DNA from 2 places in the Paraburkholderia sp. RL18-101-BIB-B genome. Region 1 is predicted to be linked to the other one. Evidence: riboswitches for the same ligand, from Rfam matches in the RefSeq annotation. Region 1 holds a riboswitch; the other holds the start of a gene.
The links. A riboswitch is a leader RNA that binds a small molecule or an ion and turns the genes downstream of it on or off. The one in region 1 is predicted to bind thiamine pyrophosphate.
Positions count from the first base shown of each region.

Region 2: another riboswitch for thiamine pyrophosphate. It lies ahead of thiC (phosphomethylpyrimidine synthase ThiC); the one in region 1 lies ahead of P0D73_RS23665 (FAD-dependent oxidoreductase).

Region 1 covers NZ_JARESV010000017.1:78,006-86,359, reverse strand. Annotated here, with positions in the region: gene P0D73_RS23670 (ABC transporter ATP-binding protein/permease) at 1-683, opposite strand, end outside; TPP riboswitch at 1,064-1,187, shown strand; gene P0D73_RS23665 (FAD-dependent oxidoreductase) at 1,404-2,534, shown strand; gene thiS (sulfur carrier protein ThiS) at 2,616-2,813, shown strand; gene P0D73_RS23655 (thiazole synthase) at 2,870-3,685, shown strand; gene thiE (thiamine phosphate synthase) at 3,682-4,785, shown strand; gene P0D73_RS23645 (ABC transporter ATP-binding protein) at 4,880-5,701, shown strand; gene mlaE (lipid asymmetry maintenance ABC transporter permease subunit MlaE) at 5,698-6,465, shown strand; gene mlaD (outer membrane lipid asymmetry maintenance protein MlaD) at 6,557-7,111, shown strand; gene P0D73_RS23630 (MlaA family lipoprotein) at 7,123-8,130, shown strand; gene P0D73_RS23625 (MlaC/ttg2D family ABC transporter substrate-binding protein) at 8,245-8,354, shown strand, end outside.
Region 2 covers NZ_JARESV010000007.1:247,508-255,861, forward strand. Annotated here, with positions in the region: gene P0D73_RS14300 (DUF1223 domain-containing protein) at 1-370, opposite strand, end outside; gene P0D73_RS14305 (GreA/GreB family elongation factor) at 806-1,216, shown strand; TPP riboswitch at 1,368-1,486, shown strand; gene thiC (phosphomethylpyrimidine synthase ThiC) at 1,580-3,511, shown strand; gene P0D73_RS14315 (YMGG-like glycine zipper-containing protein) at 3,767-3,979, shown strand; gene P0D73_RS14320 (hypothetical protein) at 4,231-4,728, shown strand; gene P0D73_RS14325 (L-lactate permease) at 5,062-6,660, shown strand; gene P0D73_RS14330 (DMT family transporter) at 7,075-8,001, shown strand; gene bamC (NlpB/DapX family lipoprotein) at 8,268-8,354, opposite strand, start outside.

The sequences.
Region 1 (8,354 bases):
TCGACTTTCTGCGCCTGGTAGTTGATCGGCACGAGCGGATGGCCGACCTTCTGGATGATCAGCGAACCGACCACGGCGTAAAGCGCCGCGGCCCACACCATGTAGCCGGGAATCTCGATCGGCATGCCGCCGAGCGAAATGGTCAGAGCGCCGGCGAGTGACCACAGGATCGTGATGAACGACACCAGCGTGACGACGGTGGACAGCAGGTCGAGCGTCAGCGAGAGCGTGCTGGTGGCGAATGACTGCAGGTCGTCGCTGATCCGCTGGTCCGGGTTGTCGGCGAGGCGGTCGCGTTCGATCCGGTAGAACGCGCTGTCCTTCAGCCACTCGTTCAGATAGCGCGTGGTCAGCCACTGGCGCCAGCGGAAGCCGAGCATCTGGCGCAGGTAGCGGCCGTACACCGCAAGTATGATGAAACCGAACGCGAGCCCCGAGAACACCATCAGCAGATGCGGGAAGTCGTGCACGTTCTTGGTTTGCAGCGCGTTGTAGAAGTCGGCGCTCCAGCGGTTCAGGCGCACGTTGATCCACACCACGAGCAGATTCATCACGATGATCGCGATGAGCAGGCCCCATGCCGTTTTTCGTTCTTCGGAAACCCAGTAGGGTTTGATCAGGCTCCAGGCGGAGACTTTTTCGTCCGGCGGCAGCACGGGGGTGGCAGAGGTATTCGGTGTCATGAGCATCCTGAAGTAGTGCTGGCCCATTCGGGGCTGACCCATCGGGGCAGGCCCGTCTGCGGGCTGCCCTGCGGCGGGTTTGCGGTACATGCCCGGGCGTCGTGCTCGACGAACGCACGCCTGGGTGAGCGTCAGATTCTGGCGTGAAGCCCTTAAGCGAAAATTAATTTGCGCCGCGAGGCCCCGCGCCGGTGCCGCTGCGAACATGGCGGGACGGCGTGCCGCCCGCGCCGCGTTCGTGCGGCATCCTGTGCTGGCATTGTGCCAGAGCGCCGCCTTCGGCCGTATTGATAACGTGAAAGATGGTGCCGGATCAAATCGCGCGCGAGGCGGCCAGCCGCTGGTTTGCGGGCGCCGCGCCTTTTATGGTCTAATGACCTTCGACGAAACAGGGGTGCTTCGCGCACAGGCGGCATGGTTTTCATGGCGCAGCGGCGAGGCTGAGAGACACCCTTTGCACCCGATCCGGGTAATACCGGCGCGGGAAGTTTCCGGAAGCAGCCAGTCTTCCATTCCCCGCCGGGCAGCGTCCGTCATTGGAACGCGCATTGCCCGGCCGGCCTCACCCGCCGGTTTCGTCCTGGGTACGTGCGTTTTTTTGCCGTACGGAAAGGACTCGATGACCGCCTATTCTTCAGATATGTGTTTTGCTCTTCGTCACGCCGCCGTCGGCGCGCCGCGCTTCAGCTTTGCTTGCCGTCCTGAAACGGAGTGTGCGCGATGACGCGTTCTGCGCAACCCGATTTCGCGGTGCTTGGCGGCGGCCTGTGCGGGCGGCTGGTGGCGTGGCGTCTCGCCGGGCAGGGGCATCGCGTGGCGCTCTATGAGCGCGGCGACGCCGCTGGTACGCAATCGGCCGCGTGGGTCGCCGCGGCCATGCTGGCGCCGCTCGCGGAAGCCGCCAGCGCCGAGTTGCTGATCACGCGCCTAGGCGCGAGTTCGCTCGAAACCTGGCCGCAAGTGCTGGCCGAACTTCCTGAGCCGGTGTTCTTTCAACGCAATGGCACGCTGGTCGTCTGGCATCACGCCGACCGTACCGAAGCACCGCTGTTCGAGCGCCGGGTGCGCTCGAATGCCCCGGCTGAGTTGCTGGACGGCGGCTTCGTCACGCTCGCGGGCGCGCAGCTCGGCGCCGCCGAGCCTGCTTTGGCGGGACGCTTCAATCAGGGCTGGCTGTTGCCGCGTGAAGGGCAACTGGATAACCGTCAGGTGCTGAGCGCACTGGCCGCGGGCCTCGCGCAACGTGGTGTCGACACGCACTGGAATACGCCCGTCGACGATCGCGCGCTGCCTCCCGCCCGCATCACGATCGACTGCCGCGGCCTCGGCGCGAAGCCCGTGCTGCCCACGCTGCGCGGCATTCGCGGCGAAGTGGCGCGCGTGCATGCGCCCGGTATCAAACTGACGCGGCCGGTGCGGCTGCTGCATCCACGCTACCCGCTCTACATCGCGCCGAAGCAGGACGACCTCTACGTGATCGGCGCGACCGAAGTGGAAGGCGAGGACATGTCGCCGGTCAGCGTGCGTTCCGCGCTCGAACTGTTGAGCGCGGCGTTTTCCGTGCATCCCGGCTTCGGCGAGGCACGCATTCTCGAACTGAATTCGCAGTGCCGCCCAACTTTGCCGGACCACCGTCCGGCCTTGCTGTGGGACGGTGCGCAGACACTGCGCGTGAACGGCCTGTACCGGCACGGCTACATGATCGTGCCCGAAGTCGCCGACGAAGCCGTGCGCTTCGCCGCGGCGCTGCTCGACGGCCGCATCGGCGACGCCGATGCCTTCGCCGACTGGCAGCGCGATGCGCGCTGGAGCGAGCTTTTTCAACTGGACTCCGCGCGGGAGCCGGCATGAGCGTTGCGCGACTGGTCTTTACCCAAACGAGCGCTCCACGCCACGCCGCTTTCGCCATCGACTGAAACGTATTCGAACGCCATGGACATTCATATCAATCAGAAGCCGTTGTCGCTGCCCGAAGGCGCGACTGTCGCCGACGCGCTCACCGCGTTCGGCGCGCGTCCGCCGTTCGCGGTCGCGCTGAACGGCGACTTCGTGGCGCGCACCCAGCATGCGGCGCGCGCGCTGCGCACGGGCGACAAGCTCGATGTCGTGCAACCCGTGGCCGGCGGCTGAGCGCCCGCCACGCATTGCCGGAACGCCGATTGCCGGAGACAAACAGGATTATGCAAATGACTTCCCCCCAAACCGCCGATGCGCTCACGCTCTACGGCCAGACCTTCGCGAGCCGCGTGCTGCTCGGCACTTCGCGCTATCCGTCGCTGCAATCGCTGTCCGATTCGATCGACGCGGCGCGGCCCGGCATGGTGACCGTCGCGTTGCGCCGGCAGATGAACGAAGGCGGCGCCGAAGCCGGCTTCTTCGACCTGCTCAAGCGCCACGGCGTGCCGCTCCTGCCGAACACGGCCGGCTGCCTGACGGTCGGCGAGGCGGTGACGACCGCGCACATGGCGCGCGAAATTTTCGAGACCGAGTGGATCAAGCTCGAACTGATCGGCGACGACTACACGCTGCAGCCCGACCCGGTCGGCCTGATCGAAGCGGCCGCGCAACTGGTCAAGGACGGCTTCAAGGTGCTGCCGTATTGCACCGAAGACCTGGTGATCGGCCGTCGTCTGCTGGACGCCGGTTGTGAGGCGCTGATGCCGTGGGGCGCGCCGATCGGCACCGGCAAGGGCGTGATCAATCCGTACGGCCTGCGCGTATTGCGCGAACGGCTGCCGGACGTGCCGCTGATCGTCGACGCTGGCCTCGGCGTACCGTCGCATGCGGCGCAGGTCATGGAATGGGGTTTCGACGGCGTGTTGCTGAACACGGCGGTTTCGCAGGCGACGCATCCCGACGCGATGGCGCGCGCCTTCGCGCTGGGCGTCGAAGCGGGCCGCCAGGCTTTTCTGGCGGGGCCGATGGCCGAGCGCGAAAGCGCGCACGCGAGCACGCCGGTGGTCGGCATGCCGTTCTGGCATCAAGACGGGAGCGCCGCATGACACAGACGTTGACATTGAAAGACCGCGACCTGTTCTGGCCGCCCGCCGACGAACTCACCGAAGCCACCGAGCGCATCCGCGCCCGGCTGGGCGACTGGCCGCCGACGCATGCGCCGTGGCGCATCTGCCTGACCGCGCCGGACGAACCGAACGGCGGCGATCTGATCGTCATCGCCGACGCGCAGCAGCATGGCGAGCAGGTGGCGCGCTGGCTGGTGCGGGGCGCCGGCGTGATCGAAGCCGCTGAAGACAAAGCGACGCTGCATCTTGGCGGCGAAAAATACCGCCTCGAAGGCCATCTGGCGGAAGACTGGATTGCCGCGCTGGCGGCTTTCCTCGACTGCGGCTTCGACCCGCATGACGCGCTGGTGCTCGCGCTGGCCTGGCGCGACGGCGATGAAACCCGCGCCGACGACGCCTTTCCCGCCGATCTCAGCCATTTCCCGCGTCTCGCCGGCTTGCCCGACGCGCCGGCCCAGGCGTTCGCGCGCTGCCCGGACCGGCTCGGCCTTTATCCGGTGCTGCCGACGGCGGAATGGGTCGAACGCGTGGTGGGCTTCGGCGTGAAGACCGTGCAGTTGCGCCGCAAATCGGCCGAACCCGCCGATGAACTGAAGCGCGAAATCGCCCGCTGCGTGACCGTCGGCCGCCAGCACGACGCCCAGGTGTTCATCAACGACCATTGGCTGGCCGCGCTCGAAGCCGGCGCGTACGGCGTCCATCTCGGTCAGGAAGACGTGCATACGGCTGACCTCGCCGCGCTCGCGGCGGGAGGCATTCGGCTCGGGCTGTCGACCCACGGTTTCTACGAGATTCTGAAAGCGCTGCATTTCCGGCCGAGCTACATTGCACTGGGCGCGGTGTTTCCGACCACCACCAAGGTCATGCCGACCGCGCCGCAGGGCCTCAAGCGTCTAGCCCGCTACGTGCGGCTGCTCGACGGCGTGGTGCCGCTGGTGGCGATCGGCGGGATCGATCTGCAGGTGCTGCCCGACGTGCTGGCGACGGGCGTCGGTTGCGCGGCTGTGGTGCGGGCAGTAACGGAAGCAGCGGATCCTGCCGCCGCCGTTTATGCACTGCAACAAGCGTTTGCGCAATAATCGTCACGTTTAGTCAAGGGACGGGGCAGCCTCAGGGCAACTTTTGCACGATGGCCCTATAATTCGCCTTCCGTGTAAAAGGACTGTCCGTTTCGTGTCTTCCTCTCCCGAGACCTTACTCGAGCTGCGCGACGTCGACTTCGGTTATGGCGACCGGCTCGTCCTGTCGAACCTGAATCTGCGCTTCAAGCGCGGCCAGGTAGTCGCGGTCATGGGCGGGTCGGGCTGCGGCAAGACCACGGTGCTGCGCCTGATCGGCGGCCTGGTGCGCGCGCAGCGCGGCCAGATCCTGTTCCAGGGCCAGGACGTCGGCCGGCAAACGCGCGACGGCCTGTACGCGATGCGCCGCAAGATGGGCATGCTGTTCCAGTTTGGCGCTCTGTTCACCGACATGTCCGTGTTCGAAAACGTCGCCTTCGCGCTGCGTGAGCACACCGACCTCCCCGAAGAACTGATCCGCGACCTCGTGCTGATGAAGCTCAACGCGGTCGGTCTGCGGGGCGCGCGCGACCTGGCGCCGTCGGAGATTTCGGGCGGCATGGCGCGGCGTGTCGCGCTGGCCCGCGCCATCGCGCTCGATCCCGAACTGATGATGTACGACGAGCCGTTCGCCGGCCTCGATCCGATCTCACTCGGCATCACCGCGAACCTGATTCGCGCGCTCAATCAGGCGCTCGGCGCCACCTCGATTCTCGTCACGCACGACGTGCCGGAATCGTTCGCGATCGCCGATTACGTCTACTTCCTCGCCAACGGCGGGGTTCACGCCGAAGGCACGCCCGCCGAACTGCGCGCGTCGACCGATGCCACCGTGCGTCAGTTCATCGACGGCGCGCCGGACGGCCCCTTCAAATTTCACTATCCCAGCAAGACGCCGCTCGCGGCGGACTTCGGCATCGGCGGAGGTCAGTCATGATCAGTGCGATCGGCCGCTCGGTGATCGACGGGCTGGGCACGGCCGGCTACGCCACGCGGTTTTTCTTCCGGCTGCTGCTCGAATTTTTCCCGTTGTTGCGCCGTCCGCGTCTTGTCACGAAGCAGATCCACTTCGTAGGTAACTATTCGCTGGTGATCATTGCCGTGTCGGGCCTGTTCGTCGGCTTCGTGCTCGGCCTGCAGGGCTATTACACGCTGAACCGGTACGGCTCCGAGCAGGCGCTCGGCCTGCTGGTCGCGCTGTCGCTCGTGCGCGAACTCGGTCCGGTGGTCACGGCGCTGCTGTTCGCCGGGCGCGCCGGGACGTCGCTCACCGCCGAGATCGGCTTGATGAAGGCCGGCGAGCAACTGACCGCGATGGAAATGATGGCGGTCGACCCGGTCAAGGTCGTGGTCGCGCCGCGCCTGTGGGCGGGCATTATTTCGATGCCGATCCTCGCCGCGATCTTCAGCGCGGTCGGCGTGTTCGGTGGTTATGTGGTGGGCGTGCTGCTGATCGGCGTCGATGCCGGCGCGTTCTGGTCGCAGATGCAAGGCGGCGTCGATGTCTGGCGCGATGTCGGCGCCGGGGTCGTCAAGAGCGTGGTGTTCGGGCTCGCGGTGACGTTCGTTGCGCTGTTTCAAGGCTATGAAGCCAAGCCGACGCCGGAAGGCGTGTCGCGCGCCACGACCAAGACGGTCGTGTACGCGTCGCTTGCGGTGCTCGGCCTCGATTTTCTGCTGACCGCACTGATGTTCAGCTAAGACTGCGCTGCGCGTTTTCCGCCGGCGACGCGTCACTGGGCGCGCGCGGCGGGGAGTATCGGCGGCGTGGCGGATTCACTTTGGGATGACGATGAAAAAGACTGCTGCTCTCGACTTCTGGGTCGGCCTGTTCGTGGTGCTGGGTTTCGTGGCGTTGCTGTTTCTCGCGCTGAAGGCCGGCAACATGAGCTCGTTGTCGTTCCAGGCAACGTATCCGGTCAAGCTCAAGTTCGACAATATCGGCGGATTGAAGGCGCGCGCGCCCGTGAAAAGCGCCGGCGTGACGGTTGGCCGCGTCGATTCGATCGGCTTCGACAGCAACGCGTACCAGGCCGTCGTCACGATCGACCTCGACAAGCAGTACCAGTTTCCGAAAGACACCTCGGCGAAGATCCTGACCTCGGGTCTGCTCGGCGAGCAATACATCGGGCTCGAACCCGGCGGCGACACCGAAATGCTCAAGGCGGGCGACACCATCTCCATGACGCAGTCGGCGATCGTGCTGGAAAACCTCATCGGCCAATTTCTGTACAGCAAGGCCGCGGATTCGGGCGCGTCCAAACCTGGCGCGGCGACGGGCACGCCCGCGCCTGCGGTGGCGCCGGCGGCGCCGAGCTTGCCCGCCTCCGGCGCGGCCGCTCAATAAGGAGAACAAGAATGCAGACCACACGCATCAGCGGCGCGCGCGCCTTCCAGGCCGGTAAGCTGGCGGTAGCCGCAGCGCTGCTCGCCGGCTGTTCGACGGTGCAGACGCCGACCAAGGGCGACCCGCTCGAAGGCTTGAACCGCACCATCTTCACGGTCAACGACAAGCTCGATCAGTACGCGCTCAAGCCGGTCGCGAAGGGCTACGTGTTCATCACGCCGCAGCCGGTGCGCGACAGCGTGACGAACTTCTTCTCGAACATCGGCGACGTCTACATTGCGGCAAACAACCTGCTGCAGTTGAAGATCACCGACGGTGTCGAAGACATCATGCGGATCGTGATCAACACCGTGTTCGGCGTGGGCGGCCTGTTCGACGTGGCGACGCTCGCCAAGCTGCCCAAGCACGACAACGACCTCGGCCTCACGCTGGGCCACTACGGCGTGCCGGCGGGCCCGTATCTCGTGCTGCCGCTGTTCGGGCCGAGCACCGTGCGCGACGCGGTCGGCTCGATCGGCAACTACTATGTGAATCCGCTCAGCTACATTCATCCGGATGGTCTGAGCTGGGCGCTCTACGGCTTGAACATCGTCAACACGCGCGCGAATCTGTTGAACGCGAGCGATGTGCTGGAAGGCGCCGCGCTCGACAAATATTCGTTCGTGCGTAACGCGTATTTGCAACGCCGTCAGTATCTGCTGTCGGATGGCAAGCAGTCGGCGGCGCTGCCCAACTACGGCGACGAAGCGCCGCTGCCGAAGTACGACGACGTCGACAGCGGCGCGGCGGCTGGTGCGGCGGGCACGCAGGGTGCTGCTGCCGCGAAGGCGGCTTCGGGTGCGACCGCGGCAACGCCGCCGCAAGCGGCATCGGCCACCGCTGCCGCGCCAGAGGCCGCTTCGGGTAGCTCGGAATCACCGCCGCTGGACCTGAACGGCGGCCCTGAGACGACGCAGATCCCGGCCGGTCAACTGGTCCCGCCCACGCGTTTCAACTTTCCGTCATTCAAATTGCGTTGATCGTGCGCCCGTAACAGATCGATACGACTCTCGCAGTTTGCGCATGGATTGCTGCTGAACTCGCGTGCTAATGTCGGTTCAAACGGTTGCACTATTTTTAAGGCAAGGCTCCAAATGAAAAAATTCTTCCTGATTCCGCTGTTCGCCGCGCTGTTCTCGTTTGCTAGTGCCGGTGCATCGGCACAAACGGTCGACACCAATTCGCCCGACGGCATGGTCAAGAC
Region 2 (8,354 bases), on a different contig from region 1:
GCGTGTAGATGGTGTGGCCGCCGGCAAGATCGGTGAGCGTTTGCTGACGTTCAGTAAAGCGATGTTGCGAGAAGCGGTCAGTCCAGCCGAGGCTGTTCCAATAGTCCACATGCAGCGCCAACGGCACCACGCTTTGCGCCGCGCCGCTGTTCTTCCATTGGCTCAGCCAGTTATCGGCGGGTGGGCAGCTGTTGCAGCCTTCGCTGCTGTACAGCTCGACCAGCGCCACGCGATGCGCCGGGCTATGCGCGCTGCAGATGGCGCCGGCCGCGGTCGCGAGGCCGCTGGCCGCGAGCATGGTCAGCGCGAGAGCGAGCGCGATGATTCGGGTGAAGCGCCGACAGTCTCGGCGGGGTGCGGCGGTTTGCATGACGTGCTCCGATCAGGATCTGCACGTTTGTCGAATCGCACGGCCGGTTATGACAGTCCGTTTCCAACTTTTTTCTTGAAACTCGACCGAGTCGAGGGACGCACGACCCCGTGCTAACATTGAGCTTTCGATCGCGCCCATTCAGATTGATGGCGGCGCCCTCTTCACTCTCTTTCGCTACCTGCCGGCTACCTCGATGCGCTTTCCGACTTCCCGTGCCTTCTCCCGCTTGCGCCCCCGTCGCGCAACCGGTTGCGCGCGCGCGGAACTCATGCCGCGTCGCGCCGGTGAGCCGTCCCGAACGCTCCCGCTCCACGCCGCCCGGCGCCCGATCTAACGCTGCTCGCTCCATTGCCTGGGCCGCGTTGTCGGGCTCCGGGCCGATCTCATCCGCACGCTGTCCCCTCAAATGCAGATCGAATTGGAGTACCCCTCGTGAAAAAGACCAAAACCTGTTACCTCACCGAACTCGACGTCGCCCGTCTCGAGAAACACGCCGCCGCGCCCGGCGCGGACACGCGTTTGCAAGACATGCTCGACGACGTGCTGGAACGCGCCGTGATCGTCGAGTCGCGCGAGATACCGGCCAACGTCGTCACGATGAATTCGCAAGCCACGCTGGTCGACGAAACCAGCGGCGAGCACATGACCTGGACCGTGGTTTATCCGCCCAATGCGGACTTCTCGCACGGCCGCCTGAATGTGTTCTCGCCCGCCGGCCTCGCCTTGCTCGGCGCCAAACGCGGCGAGCGCATCCGCTTCACGCCGCCAAGCGGCACAGAGAAAGTGCTGAAGCTGGAAAAGATCCTGTTTCAACCCGAAGCCGCCGACGATTTCACGCTGTAAGCAACGCTCGCGCGCAACGCAAAATTTTTGCCGCAATAGCTCCGGCTGCCCCGTCAATTCAAGAAAAGTGCGTGGCGGCCCGCTGTTATATCCATCATCCGACTTTTCAAGATGGGTTGCCAAGCAGCGGGCGGCCGGTGTATCGTGTGCGCTGCTAACGCGGGGGTCCTGCGTCGCACGGAGGTTGGAGGTCCGTGCTGCGTGGGTGAGAAATACCCTTTGAACCTGATCTGGATAATGCCAGCGCAGGGAAGCGTACGGATTTCGCACCCTAGCTCTATCGCCTCATCTCTCGCGAATTCCGACTACTTCCGTCTCGTCTCCTGCTTAGCGGCCCCACATAGCTTTGCATAGGAGATACAGATGAACGCCAATCCGAAGTTCCTTTCCGCCGACGCCCACGTCGATGAAGCCGCTGTCGCGCCGCTGCCGAATTCCCGCAAGGTCTACGTGACTGGCTCGCGCGCCGATATCCGCGTGCCGATGCGCGAGATCTCGCAAGCCGACACGCCCGACAGCTTCGGCGGCGAAAAGAATCCGCCCGTCTATGTCTACGATACGTCGGGCCCCTACTCGGATCCGGAAGCCAAAATCGACATTCGGGCCGGTCTGCCCGCACTGCGCCAGGCCTGGATCGAAGAACGCGGCGACACCGAAGCGCTGACGGGTCTGTCGAGCGACTTCAGCCGCGAACGCGCCGCCGACACGGCCACCGCCGATCTGCGCTTCCAAGGCCTGCACCGTACGCCGCGCCGCGCGATCGCCGGCAAGAACGTCTCGCAGATGCACTACGCGCGTCAAGGCGTCATCACGCCGGAAATGGAATACATCGCGATTCGCGAGAACCAGCGCCGCGCCGAGTATCTGGAGAGCCTCAAGACGAGCGGCCCGAACGGCGAAAAGCTCGCGGCGATGATGGGCCGCCAACATCCGGGCCAGGCATTCGGCGCAAGCGCGTTCGGTCCGAACGGCCTCACGGCGATCACGCCGGAGTTCGTGCGCGAGGAAGTGGCGCGCGGCCGCGCGATCATCCCGAACAACATCAATCACCCGGAAAGCGAGCCGATGATCATCGGCCGCAACTTCCTCGTGAAGGTGAATGCCAACATCGGCAACTCGGCGGTGACGTCCTCGATCGGCGAGGAAGTCGACAAGATGACATGGGCGATCCGCTGGGGCGGCGACACAGTGATGGATCTGTCGACCGGCAAGCACATCCACGAAACGCGCGAGTGGATCATCCGCAATTCGCCGGTGCCGATCGGCACGGTGCCGATCTATCAGGCGCTCGAAAAGGTCAACGGCAAGGCCGAAGACCTGACGTGGGAAATCTTCCGCGACACGCTGATCGAACAGGCCGAGCAAGGCGTCGATTACTTCACGATTCACGCGGGCGTGCGTCTGCAATACGTGCCGCTCACGGCCAAGCGCATGACGGGCATCGTCTCGCGCGGCGGCTCGATCATGGCGAAGTGGTGCCTCGCTCACCACAAGGAAAGCTTCCTGTACGAGCATTTCGAAGACATCTGCGAAATCATGAAGGCCTATGACGTGGCCTTCTCGCTCGGCGACGGCCTGCGTCCCGGCTCGATCTACGACGCCAACGACGAAGCGCAGCTCGGCGAATTGAAGACGCTCGGCGAACTCACGCAGATCGCTTGGAAGCACGATGTGCAGACCATGATCGAAGGCCCCGGCCACGTGCCGATGCAGCTCATCAAGGAGAACATGGACCTGCAGCTGGAATGGTGCGACGAAGCGCCGTTCTACACGCTCGGACCGTTGACGACCGACATCGCGCCGGGCTACGACCACATCACGTCGGGCATCGGCGCGGCGATGATCGGCTGGTTCGGCACGGCCATGCTCTGTTACGTCACGCCGAAGGAACACCTTGGGCTGCCGAACAAGGACGACGTCAAGACCGGCATCATCACCTACAAGCTCGCCGCGCACGCCGCCGATCTGGCGAAGGGCCATCCGGGCGCGCAGGTGCGTGACAACGCGCTCTCCAAGGCGCGCTTCGAATTCCGTTGGGAAGACCAGTTCAACCTCGGTCTCGACCCGGACAAGGCGCGCGAATTCCACGACGAAACGCTGCCGAAGGACTCAGCCAAGGTCGCGCATTTCTGCTCGATGTGCGGCCCGCACTTCTGCTCGATGAAGATCACCCAGGACGTGCGCGAGTTCGCCGCGCAACAAGGCGTCACCGACGACGAAGCGCTGAAGAAAGGCATGGAAGTGAAGTCGATCGAGTTCATGAAGAAAGGCGCTGAGATTTATCAGCGGCAGTAAGGTTCGGGGCGCGGATCGAGCGTCGTTGTTACGCCACTCGATCCGCCAGACCACTGCGTCGCAGCATCGAAGTCCGCCACTGGCGGGCTTTTGCGTTTATGTCGTCCGGGCACGCCGCGTGCTGGACGACGGGAAACATTTGATTACGAAACCGTCGGTTCGCTGACAAGCGCATACATCCGGATACGGGAGGCGGCGATAACATCAAATGCAAGGACGGGTGTACTTCCAACCATAACTACTGGAGTCGACATCATGAAATCGATACGTCAAATCGGTACGTTTGCGGCCATCGTGGCAGTCGTGGTGAGCCTTTCCGCATGCGAAGGCATGAGCCGTCAGGGGCGCGATACGGCAATCGGCGCGGGCTTGGGTGGCGCGGCAGGCGCGGCGATCGGCGGCAATGCGCTGTCGACGATTGGTGGCGCGGCGGCGGGCGGGGTCATCGGACACGAGGTGGGCAAGTAAGGGGTACGGCGGGTCATCGCGCTATGTTTATGTATGAGGCAAGCGTGAGTTGTGCGACGCCCGGCGCACGAATTGCTCGCGCAGCCGCTCTCGGATAACACTAGTGACGCGCCCTCGCTTCGGATCGCGAAGCGCGCTGCAACGAGGTGAAATAAGCCGTTACGGTTTTGCAATCCTCTGGGCGCGGCGACGGCGTAAGCTGGTGCCGTGACGCCCCTAATGGCGGCGTTCGATTCAACCAGGAGCGCGTCATGAAGTCCCGCCTCATCAATACGGTGTGCGCGATCGGCCAGCGGTTGCCGCTGCGCTTTTCCAGGTCTCTCCCGCGTCTTTCGCAAACAGGCATGGCGCTGGGTGGCGCGGTCTGTGTACTCACCTTGTCCGGTTGCTATTACCCGTACGGTTACTATCCGGGCGGAGCTTATCCATACTACGCCACGGTGCCCGCAGCCGGTACCCAGCAGGCGGTGCCGGTCGGGCAAGACGATTCTTCCGGCGCGCAACAACTGCAACAACAGCAGCAGCAACAACAGGCGCAGACGGGCCAGCAAGGCCCGCCTCCGACCTACGCGGTCGCCGCCCCGCCCGTTTATGTGGCGCCGCCTTATCCCGCCTACTACCCGCCGCCGGTCTATCCCGCTTATTACGGCTATCCGGGCTGGTATGGACCATCGGTCTCGATCGGCTTCGGCTTCGGTGGCTACTGTTGCGGCCACGGTGGATGGGGCGGTCACGGCCATTGGCATTGACGCCCGCCGGCGCAGTCCAGGTTCCTGATCTTCACTCGATGCGCTCGCACGGCGGATTCCGGCCGTGCGGTGCCTGCACGGCATCGCGCAGTGCGTGCCGCGCCGCCCAACCCGCGCAAGACGCGCTCCCAGCGCCCATCCGCATCGCCCGTAGTTTCCCTTCTTGACGCGGCCCGACTGGGTTCTATGCTTGGTAGGCCGCACGCAGTACCTGTTTAAATAAGCGATCCCGGCCGCTTCCACGTGCCGCGGACGCCCATCCGTCATGCCAGATCGACGCGTCCCGTAGTGCGTAGTGCCGCGTCGAGTCCGAACAACAACGAAGGAGACGTGATGTTTCACCAACTACTCACTCCGGTCGGCAATTCGCTATTGCCATCGTTTCTAGTCGCGGCGTTACCGATCATCGTCGTGCTGCTTCTGCTTGGCTGGGCGCGCCGGCCGGCATGGCAGGCGTCGCTTGCGGGGTTGATCGTCGGCCTGATCGTGGCGATCCTTGTCTGGCAGTTTCCAGTGGGACTCGCGGTCGATTCGGTGGTCGCCGGCGCGGTGTTCGCCTGCTGGCCGGTCATGTGGATCGTGTTCACCGCGATCCTGCTTTACAACATCTCGCAGCGCTCGGGCCGCTTCGCGGCCTTTCGCATGTGGATGATCGACAACCTGCCAAACGACCGGCGCGTGGTGCTGGTGGTGATCGGGTTTTCGTTCGGCGCGCTGCTCGAAGGGATTTCCGGCTTCGGCACGCCGGTCGCCATCACCAGTTCGCTGCTGATTCTGCTCGGCTTTCCCACGCTCGAAGCGCTCACCTTCACGCTGATCTTCAATACCGCGCCGGTCGCGTTCGGCGCGCTCGGCGTGCCGATCACCGTGCTCGGCGCGGTCACGCATTTGCCGGCCGATTCGCTCGCCAAGATGGTCGGCCGCCAGTTGCCGTTCTTCGCCTTCCTGCTGCCCTTCTACGTGATCAGCGTCTATGCGGGCTTTCGCAACATGCTGCGGGTGTGGCCGGTGCTGCTGGTGTCGGGCGCGAGCTTCGCGCTGACGCAGTTCGTCGCGTCCAACTATGTGAACTACAGCCTGACCGACGTGCTGTCGTCGATGGTCTCGCTCATTCTGACGATCGCCTTCCTGCGCGTCTGGAAGCCGGCGGCGGATCCGAAGTTCGCGATCAACATCGACCGCGTGGGCGAAGTGCGCGGCAAGATCGGCGGCGGCCAGGGCTGGTATCCGTGGATCATCGTGTCGGTGGTGGTGATCGTCTGGACCGTGGCGAAGATCTTCCTGATCGGCGACGTCAAGGTGCCGTGGCCCGGCCTCGACAAGGCCGTGTTCATCACGCTGTACAACACGCCGTACGGCGCGGTGTGGGACTTCCAGCCGCTCGCCACCGGCACCGCCATTCTGGTCGCCGCGCTCATCACGGCGTTCGTGGTCAAACTGAGCCCGCGCGAGTTCGGCGCGGCCATCGCCGACACGTGGGTGCAGACGCGCATCGCCATCCTGACGGTGGCGACCATCGTCGGGCTCGCGTATCTGATGAACTACTCGGGGCTCACGTACACGCTCGGGCTGGGCGTCGCGTCGGTCGGACCATTCTTTCCGCTGGTGTCGGCGTTCCTCGGCTGGGTCGCGGTGTTCCTCTCCGGCAGCGATACGTCGGGCAACGCGCTGTTCGGCAACCTGCAGGTGGTGGCGGCCAATCAGTTGAATCTCAACCCGATTCTGATGGCGGCGACGAACTCGTCGGGCGGCGTGATGGGCAAGATGATCTCGCCGCAGAACATCTCGACCGGGGTGGCGACCACCGAACTCAAAGGCAAGGAAGGCGTGGTGTTCGCCAAAACCTTCAAGCATTCGATTCTGTTAACGGTGCTGCTTGGTGTGCTGGTGTGGCTGCAGCAGAATTTCTTGCAGTGGATGATTCCGCACTGAGGCGGGTTGGGCGGGTTCGGCGGGTTGCATGGCTCCCGCACCCCGCCCGATAGATGCACTCTCGCTAACCGGCGGCCGCGCGCTCACTAGCGCGCGCCGCTTCAACGATGCGAGGATGACCATCCTGACCATTTGCGGCTGATGCGCTGCCGCAAAATAACTCACGCTTCTTCGCTCGAGCCCCTATCCTTCCCTAGCGCTTCGTCCCATCCCACCGCCTTGATCGCAATATTTCTCACATCAGCGTGAGAATTGCTCGTTTTGCCCAGAGCGCCGCTGCGCTTACGATGGACAATTACCAGACGCCTTGCCTCTCCCATATCTTGCCGTTTCATTCCAGCCTGAAACGTTTCGCATGATTGCGCTGCTACGATGCGCAGGCGTCTCGACTCAACCGCGCGCGGCGCCACCTCGATGAATGCTAAAAACCTGCTGCAGTTGCTGATCCTCGCCGCCCTGTGGGGCGCCTCATTCCTGTTTATCCGCGTCGGCGTCACCGACTTCGGCGTGGCGCCGTTGATGGCGCTGCGCGTCGGCATCGGCGCGGCGTTTCTCGCGATCGTGCTGATCGCGCGACGCCCCCTGGGCCAATCCGCGACGATCCTGCGCACCCGGGCCTTCCCGCTGCTGGTGGTCGGCATTCTGAATTCGGCGGCGCCCTTCTGTCTGTTCGCCTATGCCGAGTTGACGCTGTCAGCCGGCGTCACGTCCGTGATCAATGCGAGCACGCCGCTGTGGGGTGCGCTGGTCGGCTTTCTGTGGCTGCGCGACCGGTTGAGCGCGCTGCGCACACTCGGTCTGATGATCGGCTTTCTCGGCGTGCTGATGCTGGTGTGGGATCAGATCGCCGCGCCGAACGGCACGCCGGCCACGCCGCTCACCACCGCGCTCGCGGCCGGCGCGGCGCTCGGCGCCACGTTGCTGTACGGCATCGCCGCCAACTACACCAAGCGCCATCTGACCGGCGTCGACGCGCTGACCGTCGCCACCGGCACGATGACCGGCGCCACCATCGTGTTGCTGCCGCTCGCCGTCATCTACTGGCCGGCGGCGCCGATCTCGCTGCACGCATGGGGCGCGGTGATCGCGCTCGGCGTCGCCTGTACCGGCGTCGCGTATATGTTGTTCTTCCACCTGATCGCGGTGGCCGGACCGGCGCGTGCGATTACGGTGACCTTCGTCATTCCGATCTTCGGCATTCTGTGGGGCGCGCTGTTCCTCGGCGAAAGCGTCTCGCCCGGCATGCTGGAAGGTTGCGGCGTGATTCTGGTCGGCACCGCGCTCGCCACCGGCGTGATCAAGCGTCTGCCGTGGATCGGCACCCGCCGCGCCGATACCTGAAACCCGCTTCATGTCGCGCGACGCTTGCCCCGCGTCGCCGACTCTCCTCTTTCCCGCCATCAGGCCGGCCGCAGTAACGAATCACGCATGGCCATCTCCCGTCGAATTCCGGTTCCGACCGGTATTCAGTGAACCATGCAAAAAGACGCGCACGCGGGTTGACCGCGCTCTGTCGGCCACGCACTGCGTGAAACCCAAGGCATAAAAAAACCCGCCCGGCGTGATCGCCGGGCGGGTTTTCAGACAGCGTTCCAACTGCTGCAGCCTTAGTGCAGCTGGTCGGACATCAAACTCATGATCTGCTTGGCCTGCGGGCTCTGGTCGATGGCGCCCTTGTCGTCGACCACAGCCAC